One region of the Geobacillus sp. Y412MC52 genome, then DNA from elsewhere that is predicted to be linked to it. Evidence: riboswitches for the same ligand, from Rfam matches in the RefSeq annotation. Region 1 holds a riboswitch; each other region holds the start of a gene.

Region 1 (5,744 bases):
AAACACTTACAAGAGGAGAAGCTGTTGTCAACCTCAGCGGCATCTTGAACCGCCCGCCGAGCTTGGAAGGCTTGGCGGGCTGATGGCTATGTCGTTGAAACCGACGGCCGCTCTTTCACAAACGACAACGCCTGCTCGAAATCGCGGATCAAATCGTTCACATCCTCAAGCCCGACGCTCAGCCGCAGCAAGCCGTCGGTAATGCCGCGCCGGAGCCGCTCTTCTTTTGGCATCGCCGCATGCGACATTTTCGCTGGATGCGATAAAATTGACTCGACCGCCCCAAGGCTGACAGCAAACACCGGCAGGCGGACGTTTCGGACGAACGTCCGAGCCGCTTCTTCATCGGCTAAGCGGAACGACAGCACAGCGCCAAACCCGGCCGCCTGATGGCGCTGGATGTCATGGCCTGGGTGGTGCGAAAGCCCCGGATAATACACTTTTTCGACCTTTGGATGACAAGCCAAATACTTGGCGATGGCGGCCGCTGATTCAGACGACTGCTTCAGCCGAACGTGGAGCGTTTTTAATCCCCGCAGCACAAGCCACGCATCTTGGACGCCAAGGACAGCGCCAAACGCGTTTTGCAGTTTGTACAATTCTTTTCCCAATTCTTCATCTTTCACCACCGCCAATCCTGCGACGACGTCGCTATGGCCGGCTAAAAATTTCGTGGCGCTGTGAAGGACGACATCGACTCCAAGATCAAGCGGCCGCTGCAGCGCCGGCGTCATGAACGTATTATCCAAGAATGTCAAACAGCCATGCGCCTTCGCCAACTTGACGACGCCTTGAATATCGGTCACTTTTAACAATGGATTGGACGGCGTTTCCATATAAATGACTTTCGTGTTCGCCCGGATGTTTTCCGCCACTGCGTTTAAATCGGTCATATCGACAAACGTATATTCAATGCCAAAGCGGCCGAGCACCTCCGTAACCATCCGGTACGTGCCGCCATAGACGTCTTCGGTCACAAGCACGTGGTCGCCTTTTGAGAGAAGCAAAAACGCCGTTGAAATAGCCGCCATACCAGAGGCGAACGCAAACCCGCGCGTTCCGCCTTCTAACGCCGCGATCGTTTCCTCAAGCGCCTCGCGCGTCGGGTTGCTGGAGCGGCTGTAGTCGTATTTGCCGAATGAATCGAAATCGAACTGATGGAACGTGGAGGCGTGCTGGATCGGCACGCTCACCGCCCCCGTTTCGCGGTCGACTTTCCATTCGTTATGGAGCAGTTTCGTCGAAAACGCCCATTCCTGTTCCATCGCTTACACCTCTTTCATGTTTTTCAATGCCTGCGCCAAATCGGCGATCAAATCGTCAGCGTGCTCAATGCCGACCGAGAAACGGATCAGCCGGTTGCAAACACCGTTTTGGATGCGGATTTCCTCAGGAATGTCCGCATGCGTCTGCGTCGCCGGGTACGTAATAAAGCTTTCGACTCCGCCCAGGCTTTCCGCGAACGTAATGAGGCGCAAGCTTTTTAAAAACCCGTTCACCCACTTTTCATCGGCAATCCGGAACGACAGCATCCCGCCTCTCCCCGGATACAACACATCGGTGACATCTTCATGTTCGCGCAAAAAGCCGCTGATGCGCCTGGCGTTTTCTTCATGCTGGCGCATCCGCAGCGCCAGCGTTTTCATCCCGCGAATCAACAGCCACGAATCAAACGGCGACAACACCGCGCCGATGGCGTTCTGATACTCGGCCAGGCGCTGACAGAGCTCCTCGCCCTTGGCGACGACAAGGCCAGCCAACACGTCGTTATGGCCGCCTAAATATTTCGTGGCGCTGTGGATGACAATATCGGCGCCTTGTTCGATCGGGCGTTGAAGCACCGGTGTATAAAACGTGTTGTCAACGATCAACAAAAGCCCATGCCGCTTGGCGAACTCGGAGACGGCGCGGATATCGGTCTCATGCATAAGCGGGTTCGTCGGTGTTTCCAGGAAAATCGCTTTCGTTTTTTCGGTGATACACGCTTCCACCGCAGCGAGATCAGTAAAATCGACGTAATGGAATCCAAGACCGTACTTGCGCCAGCCGCGCTCAAACAGGCGGTACGTGCCGCCGTAAAGGTCGGCCGATACGAGAAACTCGTCTCCGCTCTCAAACAAGGCGAGCACCGTCTGAATGGCGGCCATGCCGGAGCTGAACGCATAGCCTTGGTCGCCGCCTTCCAGTCTCGCGATCGCTTCTTCGACGATTTTGCGCGTCGGGTTGCCGGTGCGGATGTAGTCAAACCCGGTCGACTCTCCGATGCCGGCATGGCGGTAGGCGGTGGAAAAATAAACCGGCGGGTTGACCGTCCCCGTCACTGTTTCGCTCCGGTTGCCAATTTGCGCTAACAACGTCTCCAGTTTCTCCATCTCATCTCTCTCCTTCTGCTGAAAATTCCATCATGGATCAACGGCCGACCACTTGACGCCCAACGAAGCGCCGCTGTCTGTCGGGCAGCGGCCGAGCGCCTTGGTCCTAGACCGCCTCGCGGTTGATGGGAGCGGCCTCTTGAGTAAATAAAAAAAGTCTTCTAAGAAGAAGACTTTTCCATACGCACATGGTCATGCTTCTTCTTATCTGCCGAATTGAACGCTCAATTCGCTGGATTTAGCACCTGGCCGCCGGGCGGCTGGTTGCTGAAGCTTCATTGGGCCAGTTCCCTCCGCTTCTCTTGATAAGAATGAGACGCGTATTCAATTTTTCTAATTTTAATAAAAAATGTAGCGCATTCCCCCCGTTTTTGCAAGCCATTTTTTTGTGAATGGCACGATTCGGCAAATTCGCAAAAAATTCGAGCCCTTCGTTAACATCTTTTGGCGCAAATATGTTACAATAACAGATGAACTTACGCTTTCATGGAGGATGGTCATGGCGACAGCAACAGGAACGATGCGCGACTGCAAGCTGTACAGCGGAGAGCTGCAAGAAGAAATCGAACTGCTCGTCTACTTGCCAAGCAATTTTTCGCCGCTTTACAAATATTCTTTATTAATCGCGCAAGACGGCAAAGATTATTTTATGTATGGAAAAATGAAAACCGTCATCGAAACGCTGATGGAAGAAGGAACAATCGACCGGACGATCGTCGTCGGCATCCCGTATCGGAACGTCAACGACCGCTACGAGAAATACCACCCGGAAGGCCGAAAGCACGAAGCATACCTTCGTTTTTTAGCCCATGAACTCGTCCCGTTTTTGGACCGCGAACTGCCGACATACCAAATGGGCAAAGGCCGGGCGCTGATCGGCGATTCGCTCGGCGGAACGGTGTCGCTTCTAGCCGGGTTGTTGTATCCGCATACATTTGGGAAAATCGCCATGCAGTCCCCCTATATCGATGACTCGGTATTGGCGCGCATCCGCTCATTCCGCGATCCATCGCTCCTTTCGCTTTACCATTCTGTTGGCACAGAGGAAACAGCGGTGAAAACGACGGATGGCCATGTGCGCGATTTTATCACCCCGAATCGAATGGCGCGGGACTTGTTTATGGAAAAACGGTTTGCTTATACGTACCATGAGTTCGAAGGCGGTCATGCGTGGACGTATTGGCAGCCGGATGTACCCCGGGCCGTAGCCGCTGTTTTATCGTTATAGGACAAAACGGAGCAACTTCAAAGATGTCGAAGCCGCCGCATCCATTCCGTGCGTTTCCTGCGCGTGGAAAAAGAACTGGTTCAAGGAGGGAAAACAAAATGAAGTACGGCATTGTGATCTTTCCGCCAAAACGGATTCAAGACTTCGCCAACTCGTACCGGAAACGGTACGACAGCCATTACGCCCTCATCCCGCCGCATATTACGCTGAAATACCCATTTGAAGCGGATGAGGAGCAAATAAAAAAAAATGGCGAAAGAGTTGCGCCGCATTGCGGCGGAAACACCTCCCATTCCGATCAAAGTGACGAAATTCAGCTCGTTTTACCCGACAAGCAACATCATTTATTTGAAGGTGGAACCAAACGACGTGCTCGAGCGCCTTCATGAACAACTGCACAGCGGCTTGTTCGCCGGAAAGCCGGAGTTTGTGTTCGTGCCTCACATTACGATCGGCCGTGATTTGCCGGGCGCAGAATATGCGGACGTCTACAGCCAGCTGAAGCTGCAAGATGTGCACTTCGAGGAGACCGTCGACCGCTTCCATCTTCTCTATCAGCTGGAAAACGGCTCGTGGACCGTCTATGAAACGTTTATCGTCGGAGGAAAGGAAACGGTCTGAGATGAACATTGCGATTGGCACAACGCAAGATCGCGCTTTGTACGAAGACGCCTTGCGCGTCCGCCGGCTCGTATTCATTGAGGAGCAAAACGTGCCGGAAGACGAGGAAATCGACGCATTCGAGGACGACTCGTTCCACCTCGTCCTGTATGATGGCCAAACACCGGTCGGTGCTGGGCGACTCCGTTTCATTGACGAAGGCGTCGGCAAAATCGAGCGCATTTGCGTCCTGCCGTCCTACCGCGGCCGCGGCGCCGGACGGATGGTGATGGAAGCGATCGAACAGCTGGCGAAAACAAAAGGGGCGAAAACGGCGAAACTGAACGCCCAGACGCACGCGGAACCGTTTTACAAAAAGCTCGGCTACACGACCGTCTCCGGCGTCTTTATGGACGCCGGCATCCCACATGTGACAATGGTGAAATCGCTCGAATAACCAGCTGAGCGTTCCTCGCCTACATTGCATCAAGTGCTGGGGATTTCTAGAAGGCCGTTGAAAAACAACAGATTCGCTCGATTTGTGAGAAATCGCAAGGAATGAAGTGATGACCTTGCAAGGTTTTTCAATTTGAGAAACACTGTTGGAGAGCAGTATTTCCCCTTAAATCACCGGCCTCCTAGACACCTTTTTTTTGCATGAGCAAAGAGGATAAAAAAAGGGAGCTGTGCGCACGCAAGCTCCCTTTTGCTTACTTTTTGCTGTTCAGCATATTGGCGATCGTATTGAAATCAATTTGTTTGCCGTTATGGACGATCGCCTTGACGATTTGATCCTCAAGTTCTTTTGGCACTTTCCGGTTGGCAATTTGCGCCACCCGCTTCACCACTTGGCGCACCGTTTTTTCATCGCTGAAATTGGCGTTTTGCAGCGAGTTGGCGAGCTCAAAAACGTCTTTCATATTGACACCTGTTTTCTTTTCGATGTTTTTAAAAAATTGCTGATCCATCGTTCCGCCTCCTTCTCCCTGCTATATCGTATGATGCTCCCGCCTCGGCGTGCATCAAATCTAGGGAAAGAAAAATACGAGCCGCTCCGTGGCGCCGAAACGGCCCGTATCCCATTCGCTTTTTCCGTTAGGCGACAAATGCCGCGCCGACAATAATCAACAAAATGAACAACACGACAATCAGCACAAAGCCACCGCCATAGCCACCGCCATAGCCGTAGCCGTAAGGATAACCATAACCGCAGAAGCCCATCATAATGTGCACCTCCTTCTCCGTTTACTGTATCGTATTCACCGGCTTAGCGGGGCGTATGGGCGCAAAGGCCATTTTGTCATCCAAATCGGCGGAACAGCTCGGCAAATTCCCGCTCCTTCTTCGCAAACCATTGCTCGATGTAGTCTAAGTTGCCTTGCACACTTTTTAAAAATCCATTGTTCAATTTTTCGATTTCTTGCAGCTGTTTGTTAAAGTCCTTTCCCCATTGTTCAAACAGGCGGATGAACGTTTCATGCCCTTCTTTGCGCGACGCAACCCAACCTTCGAGCGCCTTTTCCAGTTCTTTGCTCACACTTTCC
Region 2 (5,744 bases), 120 kb from region 1:
AAACCGGCTTTGACATTCAGCGTATCTTGGCACGTCTCGAGTAGGAGAAGGTCGACGCCTCCTAAGAGCAATCCGCGCGCTTGTTCTTCGTAGGCGGCGACGAGTTCTTCAAACGTTGCGCCGCCTGTCACCGACAACGTTTTCGTCGTCGGCCCCATCGAACCGGCGACAAAGCGCGGCCAGTCCGGGGTGGAGAACGACTCAGCCGTTTGTTTGGCGAGTTTGGCCGCTTCGATGTTCAGCTCAAGCGCCAAATGACCGAGGCCATATTCGTCAAGCACGATGCGTGTCGCTCCGAACGTGTTCGTTTCAATGATATCAGCACCGGCTTCTAGGTACGCTTCATGAATGCGGCGGATGACATGCGGGGCGGTGAGGGTCAAATATTCGTTGCACCCTTCATACGCCTCGCCGCCAAAGTCGGCGGCCGATAGGTTGGCGCTTTGGATCATCGTGCCCATGGCGCCATCGATGACAAGAATTTTTCTTTGCAGTTGCTGTTCTAAGGTGACGTTAGCCATGAACAACCTTCCTTTCTTTGGCGGCCGCTTCTTTTTCGTGAATGTAGCGGACAAGCTCGACCGTCATGTCGTAGCGCAAGAACGGCGTGATCAAATAAATGCCGTTAAACAAATCAAACGCAGCGTCAATGAGCGATTTGGCGATAGCGATGCCTTCCTTGGCTGCTTGCACCGGGTCGCCGCTGCAGGCGGCCATGCGGGCGCGAATCTCGTCAGAGAGCGTAATGCCCGGCACTTCATGATGCAAAAAGTCGGCGTTGCGCGCGCTCACAAGCGGCATAATGCCGATGTAAATCGGCGTGTCAAGATGCTTGGTCGCTTCGTGCACTTCAACGATTTTCTCTTCCGAGTAAATCGGCTGGGTCAAGAAATAATGGGCGCCGCATTGGATTTTTTTCTCCATCCGCTCGACCGCTTTGTCCAAATGGCGGACGTTCGGGTTGAACGCAGCGCCGATCGAGAAGTTCGCTTTTTGCCCAAGCGGTTTGCCCGAGTACGACAGCCCTTCGTTAAACTGGCGGATCAAGCGGATCAAATCGAACGATGATAAGTCGTACACGGACGTTGCCCCTGGAAAATCGCCGATTTTCGACGGGTCGCCGGTAATGGCGAGCACATCGGTGATGCCGAGCGTATGCAAGCCCATCAAATGCGACTGCAAGCCGATCAAATTGCGATCGCGGCATGTAATATGCACGAGCGGGCGGATGCCGAGTTGCTCCTTGATGATCGTGGCGACAGCGGCGTTGCTGATGCGCGGCGTGGCGAGCGAGTTGTCGGCCAACGTCAGCGCATCGATGCCGGCGTCATGGAGCGCTTTCGCCCCGGCAAGAAACTTGTCAATCCCCAATTTTTTCGGCGGATCCAGCTCCACAATGACCGAGCGGTGCGTGCGGGCAAGCTCGGGAAGGGGAGATGGGGCGGGCCGCTCCGCTTGCACTGATACAGACACCGCGCGCCGTTTCACCGTTTTTTCCGTCACCGGCGTTCGGTCGGAGAGCGCTTTTGCCATCGCTTCGATATGTTTCGGCGTCGTGCCGCAGCACCCGCCGATCAAGCGCACCCCTTGGTCGCGGAACGCTTTGGCCGTTTCCTCGAAATATTCAGCGTTCGTCTCATAGACAAGCCGCCCATCGCGGTAATCCGGAAGGCTGGCGTTCGGATACGCCGACAAAAACGCTCGATTTGGCAGCGGCACTTCCTCGAGCGACCGAAGCATATGATATGGACCGAGACGACAGTTCAGTCCGACGACATCGGCCCCGAGCGCCTCTAGGCGGGCAAGGGCGTCCGCGAGCGGCGTGCCATCTTGCAAGACGCCGACTTCATGGAGCGAGACGTGAGCGATAATCGGCAAGTCGGTCTCTTTGCGGGCGATGGCAAGCACCGTCTCCAACTCTTCCAAATCGTAATACGTCTCGAGCAGCACGCCGTCGACCCCTTCAGCGAGCAGGACAAACAGCTGCTCGCGAAACGTCCGCTTCACTTCTTCGAGCGTGACGACGCTTTTGTTTAACGTGCGCAGCCCCCCGATCGTCCCGAGCACGTATGCCCGTCCGTTCGCCGCTTGCCTGGCGAGCCGCACCGCCGCGCGGTTGATGGCCGGCACCTCATCTTCAAGGCCGTAGCGGGCGAGTTTCACATAGTTGGCGCCGTATGTATTCGTCTGAATGACGTCGGCGCCCGCGGCGATATACGCTTCATGAATATGGACGATTTCATCTGGATTGGATAGATTCAATTCTTCAAAACAACGGTCAATGCCGTGCGAATATAAAAGCGTTCCCATCGCCCCGTCGGCGATGAGAATGCGCTCTTTCAACTCATCCAGCAATCCCACGTTCGATTCCCCCGTTTCTCCGTAGTAAAAGAAAAAAGCCTTCTATAAGAAGAAGACTTTTCATTCGCTTCTTCTTATCTTCCAGGCTTCCGCCTGTCTGGATTTAGCACCTTGGCCGCGGGCCAGGTTGCTGAGGGTTCACCGGGCCAGTCCCTCCCCCTCTCTTGATAAGAATGTCCGTATGCAATTGTGCGGCAGCGTTTTGATGATTACTATATAATTTAATGTATTTTTCGAAATTATTCAATACGGTGAAGCAAGGAAATTTCAAAAAAGAATTTCTCGGATCAACGGAGAAGCTCTTTTCCACATTGGGGGCAAAATTGGAAATCGCGCTGCACATGCCCGCCGCAATGAGGGCAATGCTTGTTTGGCTGTTTATGGCTTCCAAATCGGACGTTCAGCGGGTCGGGCTCTTCCTCGCTGTCGACAATGTCCAATAAGGACATGCGTTGTTTTCCCATCGCATTTTTGTAATGGTAAATCCCTTGAAATACGCCGATGGCGATGACGACAAGGCCGAAAAACGGAAAAAAGCGGGCGGCGGGAAACGGCGAGTTCGCGGTGATGGAGAATGCCATCACCATCCAAAAGATGCCGAACAACACAGCGGCGATGCTGCCGAAGAGTCCTTGCATCGACGGGCCGCGGCCGGGTTTGATGCTTTTCAACTGGATTCCTCCTTAATTCGTTTCATGTTGGTTGGGATTATTATATCATATGATGATGTAGGGAACATGGGATGCCCTAATAAAAAAGAATCATTGAATCTCCTCCCTTGCCTTGTACAAATCTCTTAAAAGCATCTCTGTTTCATTCCAATAGCACGAAATATGTCGAAATGTGCTAAAAAAAAGATAAAATCGTCGAACGGTTTCTCTTTTTTTTTTTGTGAGAGTCAAGGTATATAATTAAAATGGATGATATTAACAAGGAATTTAATAGAAACCGCATCGCAGACAGGAGTGAAGTGGGTGAAAAAATGGTCATGGCCGTATTTTATTCTGATTAGTCTGCCGTTTGTCGTGTTTATTGTGCTTGCTTTTGGCTTAAAAGCGGCCGGGACGCCAATATGGAAAAAAATGGTGTTGATTGCGTCAGTTTTGATCTACGGGATGGTGTATTCCCGTTTATTGCGGAAGATAAAATGAGGAATGTTCTTGAAAGGAGGTGATAGGTTATGAGTTTGCTAGCGCTTGTTGCCGGGACGCTCGGCGTGTCGCAGGCAGTCGCTACGACGGTTGTTTCGATTGTGCTGACCGGCTCCACGCTTATTTCTATTATTCTTGGGATCACCGCTATTTTGTCAGGTGGAGTCGACGCCATTTTGGAAATTGGGTGGTCAGCTTTTGTCGCGACGGTGAAAAAAAATAGTGGCTGAACGAGGAAAAGCAGCGGCGATTGCATGGTAAAAGGCAAAACGGCAGAGGAAAAACTCCCTGCCGTTCCTAATGAGTAAATCAATGTGGGGGAAGAGAAGTGAAACTCGTATGGCTGTTATATCAACAACGACAACGAAGTAGTTTGGCGCCGTTGCAGAAAAAATCGCCTTTTTCTCCGAAGATGACCATGTTCTTGGTGGAAGCGGCGAAATGGCTTGTTTCGGGGATATTGGTTGTGATCATTTGCACTCGATCATTTATCATGTTTCGTCCTTCTGCGATCATGGCGTTTCTCTTTTTTATGTCTGTCAGTCCTTTAATAGGAGTTTTGCTTGAATCCAAAGAGGCATTGCAACGTCAATATCATTATCATTATGTGCGTCTGTCTGGGGTGCGGGATGACGAGGTATGGCAGCGATTGCTCAAAATCCACTATGCTGTGTCCCTTTTGCGGCTATTGCCGATTTGGTTGCCTCCTTCAATTGGATTGATGGTGATGTTCGGGATCACAGGCGCATCATTAGTATGGTTTGGACAAACGATGTTGTTGCTTCTTTATGTGACATCGCATATAGTGCGTGGCTCAACTTTTAGAGCGATGGGCGCATTTTCTGCCTTTTTCTTTCGAATGGCATCATTCGCGATTGGTTATGTCGTGCTTGCGGCGATTGTGCCGTTGCTGCAATTGTCCCGCCAAGCGGTTCGAATGTATGGGCTGTCGCTTTCTTATCTTGCGTATATGGATGGTTATGTTGCTCATTGGCAACAGCTGTTTTATGAACGCATGACAAGTTGGGGGGAAGGGTGGTCATTTTCAAGTACAACTTTATCATTCATCGGTGCTGGATTCGCTCTGTTGGCTTTGATTTGCTTTCCTTTCACTCGTGCGTCTCATTCTGACAAGGCAGCGTACATGCTATATTCATGGCATCAACGTGTCATTGAGTCGTTAAAAATTCGCAGCACGAATAATGCAATTTTATATAAAGATCTTTGTCTGTTAACACGCCAAGCCCGTGAGTTGACGAAACCGCCTTGGTCGCTATTTTTGCCGGGGGAATGGTTTTTGGTTGCGGGAGCGAATTTGGCTCTGTTGCCGATCGTTCATAACGGGTCGATCATTTTGTTTTTGTTTATGTTTGAAATGTATATGGTCATGACAGGGACGTTGCGAGCCATTACCGACGTCTTTCGCGACATTTTTCAGTTTGAAAGCGAGACGGAGCGTCTCATCGTTTTTCGGCTCCTTTCTCCGCCTCCTCTTGTACCGTTAATCGAAGCGAAATCGACGTTGCTTGAGCGATTAGGTGTCTACCCATGCATGATGGCATTAGGATTGCTGCTTCTCGAATACATAGGATTATTGGGGGTGCGTGGAGGGCTTTGGGCGGCAATGGGGGCTGTGGTGATGATGCCCGCCTATTCGTTTGTTGTCAAACGGATTTTACGCACCGATTATGAAGTGTTTTGCCTTGTTTTAGCGAGCGGCGAGCAGGCGGCATTGACATCTCCGCGTGATTATGCAGGGTATATGGTGATTGCGGCCGGAAATCATTCGTTTCATCGCTTATTGATTTACATAACCGTTTTTTCATCGCTTCTTTCTGCCTTTTTTATGCTCTTGAAAGGTTGGAGTTGGGCATGTTACAGCGTTTTGTTTGTCGTGATGCTTTACCTTGTATTATGGAATAGTTCTCAATATGCTCGGCGCACGTGAGGAGGCATTCGCGGTGATCAAACGAGCGATTCACACTCATTTGCCGTATTTCCTATTGTCGCTAGGTGTGTACGTTGTCTGCTTTGCGTTGGGAGCGGGGATTTTTTCGCAAAGACTTGTCATTCATCCGACTTCCATGGCGTTTTGGACCACTTTAGGCCACAACTTGATGGTTGGAGCCATTTTGATGGTCGGCGGATGGCTGACGTTAGGAATGGCCAATACCCTTTATCTCGGTTACAATGCAGCGATGCTAGGCGTGATCGTGAGAGGAGTCGCCACAG
Region 3 (5,744 bases), 1.5 Mb from region 1:
TGGCTTTCGATGTCAAATGATATAGGTAAGAGACAACGGAAACAATGTAGAACACATCTCCGAAATTTGCGAAAGATTGTCCGATCCAAAGGAAATGAAATGTTTTATTTTTCATGACCTCAATCCTCTCTTTGATCATCGAAACGACTGGTGATGGAATAGTCAAAATGAACCAAAAATCAGATCTTCAGTCTTTGATGAAACTGGCTTTTGGCCACGCCCCAAAACGATGGAGCGAAGGAAAACGGGTTGATTTTCAACAATCTGCTAAAGGTAAATGGATATACTGAAGCAATGGAAGCCTCCCCCTATTCTGTGTGGAGTCTATTTTTATTCCTACAACTTCCCTTGTTTGTCAAGGATTTGTTCGGCATCAGAATGAAAAAATCCTCCCGATTTTCGTGGGAAGGGGGCGAAATGTGAGGCCCAAAGCAAAGGAAAGAAATAAAAAAACAGCCGGACAGGGAATACCGTGTCCGGCCGGGTTCTTGTTACACGAGCGGTCCGCCGAGTTTTTCAATGGACGGATCGATGTGGGCGAATTTTTGGAAGTTGGCGCGGAATTTTTGCGCCAGCTCTTTTGCTTTTTGTTCGTATGCTTGTTTGTCGGCCCATGTGTTTTGCGGCTGCAGGACTTCATCCGGCACGCCGGGGACGTGGGTTGGGATGGCGAGGCCGAAAATCGGGTCTTGCACCGTTTCGGCGTTGTCCAGCTCCCCTTCGACGGCGGCTTGCACCATCGCCCGGGTGTAGGCGAGCTTCATGCGGCTGCCGACGCCGTACGGTCCCCCTGTCCAGCCGGTGTTGACCAAAAAGACGCGAACGTTGTGTTCGGCGATTTTTTGCCCGAGCATTTCCGCGTACTCAATGGCCGGGCGCGGCAAAAACGGTGCGCCAAAGCACGTTGAGAACGTTGCTTCCGGTTCGGTGACGCCGCGTTCGGTGCCGGCGAGTTTGCTTGTGTAGCCGCTTAAGAAATGGTACATCGCTTGTTCGCGCGTCAGCTTGCTGATCGGCGGCAGGACGCCGAACGCATCAGCCGTCAAAAACACGATCGTGGACGGATGGCCGGCGACGCTCGGATCGATGATGTTTTGGATCGCCTGAAGCGGGTAGGCGGCGCGCGTGTTTTCCGTCAGCGTGCCGTCGTCGTAATTCGGCACCCGCGTCGCGTCATCGAGAACGACGTTTTCGAGCACCGCGCCGAAGCCGATGGCGTCAAAAATTTGCGGCTCTTTCTCGCGCGATAGGTTGATGCATTTCGCATAGCAGCCGCCTTCGATGTTGAAAATGCCGCGGCTTGACCAGCCGTGTTCATCATCCCCGATCAAGCGGCGGTTCGGGTCGGTCGAGAGCGTCGTTTTTCCCGTTCCCGACAAGCCGAAAAAGAGGGCGACGTCGCCTTCCTGGCCGACGTTGGCCGAGCAGTGCATCGGCAGGATGCCTTGTTCCGGCAGCAAATAGTTCATCACCGAGAAAATCGATTTTTTCATTTCGCCGGCATACTCGGTGCCGCCGATCAACACGGTGCGCCGTTCAAACGAGATGATGATGAACGCTTCCGAGCGCGTGCCGTCAACTTTCGGGTCGGCTTTAAAGTTCGGCGCGCAAATGACGGTGAATTGCGGCTCATGCGCGGCGAGCTCCTCGGCGCTCGGCCGGATGAACAGCTGATGGACGAACAAGTTGTGCCAGGCGAATTCGTTGACGACTTGAATCGGCAGCCGGTATTTCGGATCGGCGCCGGCAAAGCCTTTAAACACGAACAGTTCATCTTTCTTCATTAAATAGTCGAGCACTTTGTCGTACAGTTTATCAAACGTCTCCGGAGACATCGGCTGGTTGACCGCTCCCCAGTCGATCGTTTGCTTCGTTGACGGTTCTTCGACGATGTATTTGTCTTTCGGCGACCGCCCTGTGTACTTGCCGGTTGTCACCGCGACGGCTCCGGTGTGCGTCAGCCGTCCTTCGTTCCGCTGCAGGACTTTCTCAACGAGCTCGGCGACGGACAGTTGATGATGCACGTACGGTTTTTGCAGCAATAAATCAAGCTTGTTCGTCATGTTTGCGATCCCCATATTCAAAACCTGCCTTCTTTTTGAAATCACTCTTGAAAATAGTATAACACATTTTTATTAATAGTCCATACTAATTGTGTGGGTTTTTCAAACTTTATTTTGCCCAATGTGTCGATTTTCTTGAGGAAAGAATTTTCGCGGCTGGAAATGATAAAAAATGAATTTTGATAGTTGACTTTGCCGATTCCATTGCGATAAGATAAGTCATTGAACGGATACTCTTATCCCGAGCCGGTGGAGGGACAGGCCCGATGAAGCCCAGCAACCGTCACAACTGTACATGTGTGAAATGGTGCTAACCTGTGGCAAGGCGCAGTCCTTGAACGATAAGAGTGAAAGGAAGCAATACGATTGCCATGACCTTTCCTCAGCCGTTACAGGAAAGGTTTTTTATATTGCGAAGGGAAAAAGGGAAATGAGTTCCGTGTCGCCACATTATGCCAAGAGGAGGAAACAAACCGAATGTCAGCCAAACGCCGCTTGTTTACTTCAGAGTCTGTGACGGAAGGACATCCGGATAAAATTTGCGACCAAATTTCTGACGCCATTTTGGATGCCATTTTGGAAAAAGATCCGAACGCCCGCGTCGCCTGCGAAACGAGCGTCACGACCGGGCTGGTGCTCGTGAGCGGGGAAATCACGACATCAACATACGTGGACATTCCGCGCATCGTCCGCGATACGGTCCGGGAGATCGGCTACACGCGCGCCAAATACGGATTTGACGCTGATACGTGCGCGGTGCTGACGTCGATTGACGAACAATCGCCGGACATTGCGATGGGGGTGGACCGGGCGCTCGAGGCGCGCGAAGGTCAGATGACTGACGAGGAAATTGAAGCGATCGGCGCCGGCGACCAAGGATTGATGTTTGGGTTCGCCTGCAATGAGACGGAAGAATTGATGCCGCTGCCGATTTCGCTTGCGCACCGCTTGGCGCGCCGATTGGCGGAAGTGCGCAAAACGGACGTCTTGCCGTACTTGCGGCCGGACGGGAAAACACAAGTGACGATCGAATACGATGAAAACGGCAAACCGGTGCGCGTCGATACGATCGTCGTTTCCGCGCAGCACCATCCGGAAATTACGCAAGAGCAAATCCAGCGCGACATTAAAGAACAGGTCATCGAGCCGGTCGTGCCCGCGGAGCTGCTTGATGAGAACACGAAATATTTCATCAACCCGACAGGACGGTTTGTCATCGGCGGTCCGCAAGGGGATGCTGGGTTGACGGGGCGCAAAATCATCGTCGATACGTACGGCGGCTACGCCCGCCACGGCGGTGGCGCGTTCTCGGGCAAAGATCCGACGAAAGTCGACCGCTCGGCGGCGTATGCGGCCCGCTATGTCGCGAAAAACATCGTCGCGGCAGGACTGGCCGACAAATGCGAAGTGCAGCTTGCCTACGCGATCGGCGTCGCCCGCCCAGTTTCGATTTCGATCGATACGTTCGGCACCGGCAAAGTGTCGGAAGACATTTTGATTGAGGTCGTGCGCAACAACTTCGATCTCCGCCCGGCGGGCATCATCAAAATGCTCGACCTTCGCCGCCCGATTTACAAACAGACGGCTGCTTACGGCCATTTTGGGCGTACGGACATCGACCTGCCGTGGGAGCGCACCGACAAAGCCGCCTTGTTGAAAGAACAAGCGCTGGCGTTGGCGGACAAGTGATGAAAGAAAAAGAGCTGCCTGATCACGGCAGCTCTTTTTTGTTGGCGCACGATGTCCGCTGTTGCTGCAGCGCTTTGTAATACTGCCCTTTCTCGACATATTCGCGGCGTATGCGCTCCATTTCGCGGATGTCGTCTTCCGTCAGTTCGCGGACGACTTTCGCCGGCCGGCCGAGGGCGAGCGTGTTGGGCGGAATTTTTTTGCCCGGCGGCACTAAACTGCCGGCGCCGATAAACGCGCCTTCCCCGATTTCCGCGCGGTCCAAAATGATCGAGCCCATGCCGATGAGCGCGTTTTTGCGAACGATGGCGCTGTGCAAAATGACTTGATGGCCGACTGTTACACCGTCTTCAATGATAAGCGGATTGTTTGGACTTTGATGCAAAATTGAGTTATCTTGAATATTGACCCGGTTGCCAATCACCGTTGGCGCCACATCGCCGCGAATGACGGTATTGAACCAAATGCTCGTCTCTTCGCCGATCACGACATCGCCGGTGATCGTCACATAGTCGGCGATAAAGGCGGAGGCGGCAATTTGCGGCGTTTTGCCTTTGTATGGGTAAATCATGGGCGTTCGTTCCTTTCTGTTGCAAAATCGATCGTTCACCATGTATTGTACAACGCTGCGTCCAAATCGCCAACGAAAGCGAGCGCGCCTGATCGGGATTGGTGAAAAACGTTTCGTTTCGCCCGATGAGTGGTTGGGATCGGGAAAGAAGATCCGATTTCACAAAGCTTCTCAACGTGAGAAGAACCGTTGTTGAGCGGCTTTTTCATTCCATCGCCAACCCTTTTATGGTTTGCCCCGGCCGCATTGATGGCAATACTGGAAGACGAGATCGCAGGCTGTTCAGACGCGAAACGATTTTGGTTGCCGATAAGATGGAAATGCTAGGAGACGAGACCATGGTGTTTGCACCTGAGGTGAGCCGATTGAACATTCCGAAAAACCCCATCGCCTTGATGAAAATGGTGTATCGTGACGTGCTTCCGCTTGTCCACCGCGAGCTTGCCTATTGGCGGCGCCAGGCCGAGCGCATTCCCGACCCGGAATTGCGGCGCCAGGCCTTGGCGAGCATCGCTTCGAAAACGTTCCATTGCGAAGGCGGCTCCATTTTGGCGCTCTTGGCCGGAGAAAACATGGAGGATTGCATCCGCTTTATCGTTGCTTACCAGACGATCAGCGATTATTTGGATAATTTGTGCGACCGCAGCACCTCGCTCGATCCGCTCGACTTTCGCGCCTTGCACGATTCGATGCCGGACGCTTTGACGATCGGCGCGGAGCCGTCGAACTATTACCGCCATCGCCGCGAACAGGAAGACGGCGGCTATTTGCCGGCGCTCGTCCGCACGTGCCAAAAGGTGCTCGAGACGGTGCGCCATTATGAGACGATCGCCCCATTTTTGCATGAATTGGCCGGATATTATTGCGACTTGCAAGTGCATAAACATGTCGAAGCGAGCGAGCGGGTGCCGCGGCTGGAGAAATGGTTCGCGCAATACAAAGACGCCTTGCCGCCGATGGAATGGTATGAGTTTTCCGCCTGCTCCGGTTCGACGCTCGGCATTTTCTGCCTCGTCGCCTATGCGTTTGGCGAATCGTTGCCGCCGGAGATGGCGAGACAAGTGCGCGACGGTTATTTTCCGTACATTCAAGGACTGCACATTTTGCTCGACTATTTGATCGATCAGGAGGAAGACCGGGACGGCGGCGATTTAAACTTTTGCTTTTACTATCCGAATGAAACGGTGATGCTTGAGCGGCTTTGCCATTTCATCGAAGAGGCCGACCGCCATGTCGGCGCCCTTCCGCACGGCGAGTTTCACCGCCTTATTCACCGAGGGCTTCTTGGGTTGTATTTGTCGGATGCCAAGGTGAAAAAGCAGCGCGGGTTGCGCCGGCTGGCGCGCCGGCTCGTCCGCGCCGGCGGGGCGGCGTCGCAGTTTTTCTATTGGAACGGAAAAGCATACCGCTTTTGGCAGGAG

What was found. A riboswitch is a leader RNA that binds a small molecule or an ion and turns the genes downstream of it on or off. The one in region 1 is predicted to bind S-adenosylmethionine.
Region 2: another riboswitch for S-adenosylmethionine. It lies ahead of GYMC52_RS03550 (bifunctional homocysteine S-methyltransferase/methylenetetrahydrofolate reductase); the one in region 1 lies ahead of GYMC52_RS04225 (methionine biosynthesis PLP-dependent protein).
Region 3: another riboswitch for S-adenosylmethionine. It lies ahead of metK (methionine adenosyltransferase); the one in region 1 lies ahead of GYMC52_RS04225 (methionine biosynthesis PLP-dependent protein).

Annotation. Positions count from the first base shown of each region.
Region 1 covers NC_014915.1:821,711-827,454, reverse strand. The annotation lists gene GYMC52_RS04235 (HD-GYP domain-containing protein) at 1-48, shown strand, start outside; gene metC (cystathionine beta-lyase) at 87-1,265, opposite strand; gene GYMC52_RS04225 (methionine biosynthesis PLP-dependent protein) at 1,269-2,372, opposite strand; SAM riboswitch class I at 2,574-2,684, opposite strand; gene GYMC52_RS04220 (alpha/beta hydrolase) at 2,872-3,600, shown strand; partial or broken gene GYMC52_RS04215 (YjcG family protein) at 3,699-4,221, shown strand; gene GYMC52_RS04210 (GNAT family N-acetyltransferase) at 4,223-4,657, shown strand; gene GYMC52_RS04205 (stage VI sporulation protein F) at 4,911-5,168, opposite strand; gene GYMC52_RS18420 (YjcZ family sporulation protein) at 5,296-5,424, opposite strand; gene GYMC52_RS04200 (hypothetical protein) at 5,501-5,737, opposite strand.
Region 2 covers NC_014915.1:698,463-704,206, forward strand. The annotation lists gene metH (methionine synthase) at 1-521, opposite strand, end outside; gene GYMC52_RS03550 (bifunctional homocysteine S-methyltransferase/methylenetetrahydrofolate reductase) at 514-2,361, opposite strand; SAM riboswitch class I at 2,433-2,535, opposite strand; gene GYMC52_RS03555 (zinc ribbon domain-containing protein) at 2,649-3,032, opposite strand; gene GYMC52_RS19690 (hypothetical protein) at 3,336-3,512, shown strand; gene GYMC52_RS03560 (uberolysin/carnocyclin family circular bacteriocin) at 3,542-3,742, shown strand; gene GYMC52_RS03565 (hypothetical protein) at 4,072-5,460, shown strand; gene GYMC52_RS03570 (stage II sporulation protein M) at 5,474-5,744, shown strand, end outside.
Region 3 covers NC_014915.1:2,953,244-2,958,987, reverse strand. The annotation lists gene GYMC52_RS14510 (MFS transporter) at 1-115, opposite strand, end outside; gene pckA (phosphoenolpyruvate carboxykinase (ATP)) at 492-2,078, opposite strand; SAM riboswitch class I at 2,297-2,411, shown strand; gene metK (methionine adenosyltransferase) at 2,541-3,752, shown strand; gene GYMC52_RS14495 (gamma carbonic anhydrase family protein) at 3,775-4,323, opposite strand; gene GYMC52_RS14490 (tetraprenyl-beta-curcumene synthase family protein) at 4,662-5,744, shown strand, end outside.